3 regions of the Ensifer sp. Root127 genome follow, and region 1 is predicted to be linked to each of the others. Evidence: riboswitches for the same ligand, from Rfam matches in the RefSeq annotation. Region 1 holds a riboswitch; each other region holds the start of a gene.

Region 1 (3,271 bases):
GAGGCGGCCAATGCGATTGCGTCCTGTGCCGAGGGCTATTCCTTCCCGACCAATCTCGATCGCGATCCGCCGCTGGGCGGTCTCGCGCCGAAGACCCAGGCGCAACTGATGCATGAGGCGCTGGCAGGCAGGTGGAGCGATGCGGATTTCAGAAGCGCGCTTGGCGAGCAGGCACAGCGCAAGCTGAGCTGAACGGCAGAATCGATCTTTCCGGTCCCCGGCGTTCTGCGGCGGGGGCCGGTCGCCCTGTTTTCATCTCACTTTCAATTCTGGGAGGACTTTCATGACCGAGCAATATGGCCGTCTCGACGGCAAGATCGCCATCGTCACCGGCGGGACGCAGGGGCTGGGCGCAACGATCGCCAACCTGTTTGCGGAACGTGGGGCTAAAGGTGTCGTCATCTGTGGACGCAACGTTGCCAAGGGCGAAGCGAAGGCCGAGCAGATCCGCAAGGCAACCGGCGCGCAGGTACTTTATGTCGAGGCAGACCTCGAAAAGGTCGAGGACGCGCGCAAGGTCGTCAGCGCCTGCGACGCCACATTCGGGCGCGTCGATGCGCTGGTCAATGCGGCGGCGATCACCGATCGCGGCACCATCCTGGACACCAGCCCCGAACTGTTCGACCGGATGTTCGCTGTCAATGTGCGCGCACCGTTCTTCCTGATGCAGGAAGCGGTAAAGCTGATGCGGCGGGAGGGCACGCAGGGCACCATCGTCAATATTGGCTCGATGTCGGCGATGGCCGGTCAGCCGTTTATCGCCGCCTATTGCTCGTCGAAGGGGGCGCTGGAGACGCTGACCAAGAACACCTCCTATGCGCTGCTGCGCAACCGCATTCGCGTCAATGGCCTCAATATCGGCTGGATGGCGTCCGAAGGGGAAGACCGCATCCAGCGCGAATTTCATGGGGCGGCAGACGACTGGCTCGAAAAGGCGGCCGCCAGCCAACCCTTCGGTCGGCTTGTCGACCCCAAGGAAGTCGCGCGTGCCTGCGCCTATCTCTCGTCGGATGAGTCCGGCCTGATGACGGGGTCGGTCATCTGCTTCGACCAGTCGGTGTGGGGCGGCTATGACGGCTCGCCGCATCCGGTCGCGCCGCTCTGACATCTGACGCTGTCGCGAGGCCCTGTGGAGTGACCGGCAAGCGACGCCGGACTTGCTTGTCATTCCCTGTGGGCTGTGCCCTTATGACGCCGTCAGGTGCCCGCAACGCGGGAGAATCGGGAATCCGGTGTTATTCCGGAACGTGCCCAACGCTGTGACGGGGACGACTGCCTCTAGGGATTTTGAGCTTGCTCAAGATCTTGCCACTGGATCTTCATGTGATCTGGGAAGGTGAGGCGGCCGGTTGATCCGAAGTCAGAAGACCGGCCTGGCAAGATAGACCGATATCCGCGCGGACGGCGGAAGGTTGTGCATTGTTGGGGATCGAACGATGCTGACTGACGCTAATGGCGGCCTTGCGGCTGCAGAGGCCTTTTCATCCGACGAGCGCGAAGCCGTCTATCGAGCCATCGAAACGCGCCGGGACGTGCGGGATCAGTTCCTGGCCGAACCCTTGCCTGACGATGTGGTGATGCGCCTGCTCAATGCTGCGCACCGGGCGCCATCGGTGGGTTTCATGCAACCGTGGAATTTCGTCGTGGTCCGGCAGGCCGAAACCCGCGAGCGGGTATGGCAGGCCTTTTCCCGCGCCAACGACGAAGCGGCATTGATGTTCGATGGCGACCGCCAAGCGAAATACCGCTCCCTGAAGCTGGAGGGGATCCGCAAGGCACCCTTGAGCATCTGCGTCACCTGCGACCGCACGCGCGGTGGAGCGGTCGTTCTCGGGCGCACCCATAACCCGCAGATGGATCTCTATTCCACCGTCTGTGCCGTGCAGAACCTCTGGCTTGCGGCGCGCGCCGAAGGCGTTGGTGTCGGCTGGGTCAGTATCTTTCATGAAAATGAGATCAAGGCGATCCTCGGCATTCCCGATCATGTCGTGATCGTCGCCTGGCTTTGCCTCGGATATGTCGATCGCCTTTACCAGGAGCCGGAACTTGCGGTTAAGGGCTGGCGCCAGCGGCTGCCGCTGGAGGAGCTGGTGTTCGAGGAAGGCTGGGGAACCTGCCGAAAGGCAGACGCTGCGATCAGTTGCTCTGAACCGGCTGGTAGCCCGGACCCTTCGGATGGCGAAGGTCGATCGACGTTTCCTCCTGGGGAAGGAACGTCGGCCCGATGACCCGCACCTTGCTCTTGGCGGGATCGTAGGGGCGCTCCTCCGCAGCCGCCTTGGCGGTAGGGGCGGCCGCTTCCTTCTTGCCCTCGATGACGATGATCGACGATTCGCTGTTGCCAGTGTTGCCACTGGAAGCCTTGGGCGTCGTCGCGATCTTTGGAATCTGGCAACCGCAAATGCCCGGCTTGCCGACGCCGCGCGTCCGATAGGCAAAGGCGTTTGGCAGTTCTTTATAGGGGCGTCCCGTCGAGGCGGAGACCATCTGGTCGCTCTCCTCGGTCGCCAGGTCGTGGAAAAATAGTTCTGTTTCGGCACCCGGGCAGCGGGCGCGGCAGGCCTGCTCGTCGCGGGCGAAGTCCACAGGGCTTGCCTCGGACGAGATCGGGAAGAAGGCGCCATCGCAAGTGCGCACGCACATGGTGCGAAGCGTGCCGGAATAGACGCCGCTTTCCGGCGGGTAGGTGCCCATTTCGCCGTCCCGCAGCATTGGTCCGTAGCTTTCGTCCGGCGGCAGATCGCGCAGGATGTTGCGGTACGTTTCCGGCTCGTCCGGGTCGGCGGTCGCAAATTCCTCGCTGCCACCATAGCAACCGTTGATCTCGAGGGCGGCGAGGATGCGCCGGCGCGTATCGTCTCCATCGCCTGACATCAGCTGCTGGCGCTCCGATTTGAGGATGCGCAGATTGTCTTCCATCTCGGCGATCAGACTGTTGATGTCTGTGCAGATATCCGGGTCGCCGCCGTTGAAGACGACGACGCTGCCTGTGCCGCAGCCGGCGCGTCGGCGATCGTTGCGCGCCCGGCGCAATTCGATGTTCTGTCGGGAAATCGCGCTCGCATAATCGCGGGTATCGGCCGTAGTTTCGATGGCGGCGGGCAGTTCGGCGAGCCGAGTGTTCAGGCGGTCGCACACGCTGGAGGCCAGCGCCTGATCGGCAAGAACCAGAAGCAGCGGCAAGGTCGCCGCGGCTAGGGTTTTCATGTTCCGGAACACGGGCGAACGTCCATTCCTGCAACCGCACGGCGCCACCCTTGTTGTCCGGGTT
Region 2 (3,271 bases), on a different contig from region 1:
GACGGTGACGGCGATCGACAACGGCCGGGAGGGCGTCGACGACAGCGTGTAGGTGCGCATGACCGGCTCGTCGGCGACCGGCAGCTCGAGCGTGACGAACTGCCCAGGCAGATAGCGGAACCAGGCCGGCTTTTCCGCCCGGAAGGTAAAGGTCATCACATCGGCGGTCTCGATCACGGCCGATGTGCATTCGAGCATGTTCTGCCTGTCGATCCAGACATGAAGCTCGTCGAAATGATGGAACGAGGATGCCATCTGCATGTCAGGCGACCCGGGAAAGCGGAGCAGCCTCGCCCTGCAGGCGCTGTTCCATGAACTTGCAATACCACTCGACGAACTGCATCACGCCGCCTTCGTGTTCGGGCGAATAGGGGCCTGACTGGTAGGCCGGCGAGCGAATACCAAAGGCGTTCTCCTCGACGATCTGGCGGTCCTGATCGTTGGTCTCGGTCCAGACATGCGTCAGTTGCTCGAGATTGTAGTCGACGCCTTCAACCGCGTCCTTGTTGACCAGCCACTTGGTCGTCACCTGCGTCAGCTCCGGGCCGAGCGGCAGGACGCGGAAGGTGATGGCGTGGTCGGCCAGCACATGGTTCCAGGTCGAGGGATAATGGAAGAGCAGGAGCGTGCCGATATGCTTCTGGCTAACGTCTGCCGACAGTTGCCGCCGCACGGCGCGGGCGCCGGACATGGTGTAGCTCTCGGCGTCGTCGATCAACGGCATGCGCGCCGAGCGGAACTGGCCGGTCTCGGACATCCGGAACTCGCTCGGCAGTCCGGCTGCTTCGCATTTCGCCCAATGCGCGGCAATGACGGGATCATCCTTGGCGCCCTGCACACCGGTCGCCGTCGGCGCTTCGGGATAGGTGCGGCAAAGTTCGGGGTGGTTGGCGGCACAATGGTAGCACTCCCGGTTGTTTTCCCAGACGAGTTTCCAGTTGCCCTTTTCGATGATCGTGCTTTCGAAGGCGACCTTGGTTTCACCCAGGCGGTGCGGCGCAAGATAGGGCGCGACCATGTCGCGGAACGGGCCGAAATCCATCGGCTGCTCGGACAGGTTGATGAAGATGTAACCGCCGACGGTCTCGCAGTGGATCGGCTTCAGGCCGTGGGCCGCCTTGTCGAAATCCTCGCCCATCTGGCGGGCAAAGAGCAGCGCGCCGTCGAGCTCATAGGTCCATTGGTGATAGGGACAGACGAGCTTGGCCGAAGAGCCCTTGTGCTGCGCGCAGACGCGAGAACCGCGATGACGGCAGGAATTGTGCAGGGCGCGGATCGTGCCCTGTCGGTCGCGAACGATAATGACAGGATAATCGCCGACCTGGACGGTGAAATAGTTACCGGCACGCGGGATCTCGCAGTCGTGGCCGATGAACAACCAGTCCTTGTACCAGATGCTTTCGAGATCCTGCCTGTAGTAGTCGGGGTCGATGTAGAAGGCCCGGTCGAGGCTGTAGCCGTCGCGTCGACCCTTCAGCTTGCGGAGCATATCGCCCTTGATGTCCATGTCCTGTCCTCGTTCGCCTTGTTTCGGAGAGGCAGGACTGGAACCCGCACGGGCGCATTGCCTGTGCGATGACGGCTCCGATCCGGCTGCCCGCCGCAACCCGTTACGGTCTGTTCGCGTCAAGGCTGGTTTCCGGGCTCAGGAGCCGTCCGCAAGGACCAGCCCGGCGCCTTCCCGGACGGAACCGTCCAGTGGCTTTGTGCCGTGGCTTTCGCTCCACCACCGTTGCGGGGGCAGCGCCGGGTTTTGACCGGCTTCCCAATTCTCCGCCTTCCCTAAAAGACAGCACCTTGAGTAGGCATATCTAATCGCGGAAGCCATCGTCGTAGCTGCCGATTAACGACATCCGATTCCAGAAAGACGACACAGCACATCAAGCGCACCAAACGCCCTGTGATTGATCATTTTTCATTGTAAACAATAGGATAGCTCAAGGATTGAGCAATTGTCGCTTTTTCCGGCAAGGCTTGCGAGAAAGCGCGGATCCTTCGCCATTTTGCGACATGTCTTCCCGTGACGCGGGGCAAGGCCCACCGACGCGAGTGAAATCTTCCATTAACCATAATGCATTAGCGTCGCCTGACGGAGAAACCGGCCGAACCGGCAAACAGCGCATTGAAGTTCATGGCAAAGCTCAAATACTACGACGCCGCAGCCGAGAAGCTGCCAACGATCGCTCCGAAGACAGCGGTCCACACCGAGTTCCTGCGCACCGGCCGCATAGAAAGGCGTCAATGGTCGCAGCGCGAGCGGCGTTATCTGAGCTATGACGAGGTTGCCGAGCGCACCGCCCACAAGCTGACGACCGCCGGCGAAACGACGCACAAGCGGATGAACGGCTTCCATACCTCGATCCAGTTTCCCAAGATGATCTTCCACCGCACGCTCACCGGTCGGCCGCATCTCGGCTATTGCCATGTCACGGCGGCGAGAACACATCTCGCCCCGTCCAAGGACGTCACCTGGTCGTTCTATTTCGCCAACTTCTTCTGTGACCTCGGCGACGAGAAACACTTCTTCGAACGCATCCAGACCGGCTATTCCCGAATGTACTTCGCCGTTGCCATCGAGCCCGATGCGCCAGAGGGGCAGATGACCATCAATCGCAGCGTTCGCGACAACGGGCTGCTCTTTCGTACCGACGACCCGAAAGTCGCGCTCAAGAACGTGCTGATGCTCGGCGCGCGCGACGAGGCATTGAAGCGCATCATTCGCAGCCTCTGAAGCGCAGACCCGGTTGCCTGAAGAAAATCGTTCTGTTTTCACCGTGGCTCCTTTAAGGAAGCCTCGGAAAGGGAAACGGAAGCGACATGGCCGAAATCATCGATACACGGACCGAGCCGGAACGGGCGATCGAGCGTGCCTGTGCGGTGCTTGCCGAAGGCGAGCCCGTCGCGATTCCGACCGAGACGGTCTACGGCCTGGCAGCGGACGCCACCAATCCCGATGCGATCAGCCGTATTTATGAGATGAAGGGGCGTCCACGCTTCAACCCACTGATATCGCATGTGTCAGACATGGCGATGGCTGAAGCCCATGTGACATTCGATTCGTTGTCGCGGCGCCTGGCCGAAGCGTTCTGGCCCGGCCCGCTGACGTTGATCCTGCCCCAGCGCACAACAAGCACCGTGCACGCGCTTGCCTCGGCCGGCCTCGACACGCTCGGCATCCGCATGCCTGATGGCTTTTCACGTCGGGTGATTGCCCGCTTCGGCCGCCCGCTCGCCGCACCGAGCGCCAATACGTCGGGCAAGATCAGTCCCA
Region 3 (3,271 bases), 230 kb from region 1:
CGTCGTGGATTCCTCAGCGCCGCCGAGCAGTCCGATCCCGGCATTGTTGACAAGAAGATCAATCCGTCCTGCGCGACTTAGAACCTCGTCGACGGTTGTCTGCACCGATGCGTCATCGGTTACATCGCAGATCAGCATCGTGATCCCGTCCGGGGTATCGGGCATCGGCTTTCGGCTGGTACCGAAGACACGGTAGCCATCGTGCCGCAGCGCTCGTGCTGTCACCAACCCAATGCCTGAGGAAGCGCCCGTGACCAGGGCAATGCCGCGTTCTGTCTTGCTCATCGGCTTGTGCTTTCATTTTATCATGGAATATCGCTGAACATTCAGTTACTATTAAATTAGTAGTTAGTCACTATCAAAAAGATACTAACATGAAAAATCTGTCGAGCCAGCCATGCCTGATCGCCAGGAGCCTTGCGCTTGTGGGGGATGCCTGGAGCATGCTGATCATGCGAGATGCCCATGCGGGCCTGACCCGCTTCGATGATTTCCGCAAAAGTCTTGGTATCGCGCCGACGATGCTGACGGGGCGGCTTTCAGCGCTGACGGAGGAGGGGCTGCTGGAGAAACGCCGCTATTCCGATCGTCCGCCACGAGACGAATATGTCCTGACCGAAGCTGGCCAAGACTTCCTGCCGGTTCTGTTTGCCATCGGCGCGTGGGGACGCAAGCATCGCGGCGGGGGCGAGGTAACCCGGTTCTTCGACGCCGAGACCGGAACGGAGATCGATCCCGTCACCATCGACCGGGCGACCGGCGCTCCAGTCGGGACACGTCCCATTCGTATCGCCGCACCGGAATGAGGCACCCCAGGCAGATGAAGTATCGCCTGACAACGCCTCTTGAAATCGCTTCCAGCACAGAGTTGCCGGTCCGTTGGTCGAGCAATGTCTTATGACCGTCGCCGGCAAACGCTGATGCCAGATTAATAGGTCCGGTTGACAGTCGCGATCGATCGTCCTGATGGCGTGAGAAGTGCTCTGCCAATGTGCGTCGCAGGCATCATTCGTTAGCTTGTGTTGTATTATGATATTACATAACAGATGAATATGAAAATATGCCGCATGTTGATATGCCAATGCCGCACCTTTGCGGTAAACGTCGGAAGCTGCTGGAACAATGACGGCCCGACTGCTTAGGTGGCAACGCCTTCCAGCGTCATGATCCGCGTCTTGGCGCAGCGCTCTCGGATCGCCTTGAGGCGTTGATACGCCGGCGAGTTGTACCACTCGAGCAAGGAGTGCATGTCCGGGAACTCGACAATGACGAGCCGGTGCGGCTCCCAGTCTCCCTCGAGCACCCGGGTAGCGCCCAAATATCGGCCACCATAGCGCGCCTCCGTTGCCGGCACTTCCCGTATGTATTCTTCAAAGGCCGCGGCATCGGTGACCTCGACATCCGCAATCAGATAGGCGGCCATGGCAGATCTCCTTTTCCACACAGGCGCCATCGAAGGATACGCCCGTTGGTCGGTGCGGGCGAGTTGGTCAACATATTTTTGTGTTGAATAATGTTATGTTATCACATAACAAATGCGCATGAAAAAATGCGACATGTTGATAGGCCAAGGCCGTGCTGTCGCGGCGGTTGTCACCTCCGCCGAAGTGTGCGACGAAGGCTTTGATGGTGCTGCAACCGCGACAATGCGGAAGCGGCTGAAAAGGGAACACGGAGCGGACGACCCAAATGGGGCCGAAACCGTGGCTGCCCCCGCAACTGTGAGCGGAAAGCGCATTCACACCATGTCACTGGCGATCAGCCGGGAAGACGTGGATGCGCCGCGACCCGCGAGCCAGGAGACCTGCCATCGAACCGATCAACCACAACGGACGGGGTGTTCCGATGGAAAAGAACTGGTTTTTGCGCGACGGTCATCCGTCATCATGCCGCGTTGCCACATTCTCTCCGGACCAATCCGGAGGAGAAGAGACATGGCCAATCCGGTTTCCCGACAGCACACGATAACGGTCTGCACCGATTGCCGTTTCACCGGCGGCCCATGCCGTCCGGGAGCGGATCTGATCCAGCGGCTGAACCGCAGTATTGCCGCGCTCGGCGAGCCGCTCGACCGGGATTTCTCCATTACTGGGACGGTCTGCATGGCCGCGTGTACCAGGCCTTGCACCATCGCTTTCCAGGCAACCGGCAAGGCGACCTACCTCTTTGGCGATATCTCGCCCGAGGAGGATATCGATGATCTCGTCTCGTTCGCGACCACCTATGCCGGAAGGGGCGATGGCATGACGCGGGCGGCCGAGAGGCCGCGCGGGCTCAACGGCAAGACGCTGGCGCGCATCCCGGCAGCGATGCTGGTCTCCGAAGACATCGGCTGGCATTTCCAATGATGGCGCGGGGAGGGACGAGCCGATGAGCTGCACCGCGACAGGGGCCGGGCTTCGGGTCCACGCCCTGGATTGGGGACCGCGCCCGGACCTGCGGCTGGTCCGCGAGATCGACTTTGCCATTGCGCCCGGCAGCCGGCTTGCCATTCTCGGGCCGAACGGTGCCGGCAAGACCTCGCTGCTGCGCTGCCTCTATCGCTCGGCCCAGCCGATAGCGGGCGCAATCGAGGTCGATGGCGTCGACATCTGGGCGATGACGGCGCGCGAGGCGGCAAAGATCATTGCCGTCGTGCTGCAGGAAATGCCGAGCGACTTTCCCTTCAGCGTGCGCGACGTGGTGATGATGGGCCGCATCCCCCGGCGTGAGGGCATGAGCGGCTGGACCGCGAGGGACCGCGAGACGGTTGCGCACGCGCTCGAGCATCTCGATCTCACCCACCTTGCCGGGCGGCAATTCGCGACGCTTTCGGGCGGCGAGAAGCAGCGGGTGCTGATCGCCCGGGCGCTTGCCCAGCAGCCGCGCATCATCATTCTCGACGAGCCGACAAACCATCTCGATATCCGCCACCAGCTCGAAATTCTCGAGTTGTTGCAGACGCTGCAGCTGACGATCGTCACCACGCTGCACGACATCAACCTGGCAGCCGAGTTCGCGACCGATGTGGCGATCCTGACGGAGGGACGCATGACGGCCTTCGGCCCGCCCGAAGACGTGCTCAACCCACAAGCGCTTTCCGCCGCCTTCGGCGTCACCGCCACTGCCCACAACAATGCCGTTTCGAGCGGCGCACGCTTTTCCTTTTCACTTGCTCGACAGGAACTGATTTCATGAAGACCTTCATTGCCCATTCCGCCTTTGCCCTGCTGGTTCTGGCGGCAACGCCGGCGCTCGCCTATCCCGTGACCGTCAAGAGCTGCAACCGCGA

The links. A riboswitch is a leader RNA that binds a small molecule or an ion and turns the genes downstream of it on or off. The one in region 1 is predicted to bind cobalamin.
Region 2: another riboswitch for cobalamin. It lies ahead of ASD03_RS02765 (aromatic ring-hydroxylating dioxygenase subunit alpha); the one in region 1 lies ahead of bluB (5,6-dimethylbenzimidazole synthase).
Region 3: another riboswitch for cobalamin. It lies ahead of ASD03_RS15220 (DUF1636 domain-containing protein); the one in region 1 lies ahead of bluB (5,6-dimethylbenzimidazole synthase).

The regions. Positions count from the first base shown of each region.
Region 1 is NZ_LMDX01000012.1:364,109-367,379, forward strand. Features, by position in the region: gene ASD03_RS16345 (phytanoyl-CoA dioxygenase family protein) at 1-192, shown strand, start outside; gene ASD03_RS16350 (SDR family oxidoreductase) at 284-1,105, shown strand; cobalamin riboswitch at 1,183-1,392, shown strand; gene bluB (5,6-dimethylbenzimidazole synthase) at 1,437-2,228, shown strand; gene ASD03_RS16360 (DUF2865 domain-containing protein) at 2,137-3,207, opposite strand.
Region 2 is NZ_LMDX01000001.1:575,103-578,373, forward strand. Features, by position in the region: gene ASD03_RS02760 (hybrid-cluster NAD(P)-dependent oxidoreductase) at 1-261, opposite strand, end outside; gene ASD03_RS02765 (aromatic ring-hydroxylating dioxygenase subunit alpha) at 263-1,507, opposite strand; cobalamin riboswitch at 1,613-1,815, opposite strand; gene ASD03_RS02770 (DUF6656 family protein) at 2,132-2,731, shown strand; gene ASD03_RS02775 (L-threonylcarbamoyladenylate synthase) at 2,818-3,271, shown strand, end outside.
Region 3 is NZ_LMDX01000012.1:129,988-133,258, forward strand. Features, by position in the region: gene ASD03_RS15205 (oxidoreductase) at 1-285, opposite strand, end outside; gene ASD03_RS15210 (helix-turn-helix domain-containing protein) at 375-806, shown strand; gene ASD03_RS15215 (DUF1330 domain-containing protein) at 1,139-1,423, opposite strand; cobalamin riboswitch at 1,611-1,827, shown strand; gene ASD03_RS15220 (DUF1636 domain-containing protein) at 1,935-2,348, shown strand; gene ASD03_RS15225 (ABC transporter ATP-binding protein) at 2,371-3,177, shown strand; gene ASD03_RS15230 (ABC transporter substrate-binding protein) at 3,174-3,271, shown strand, end outside.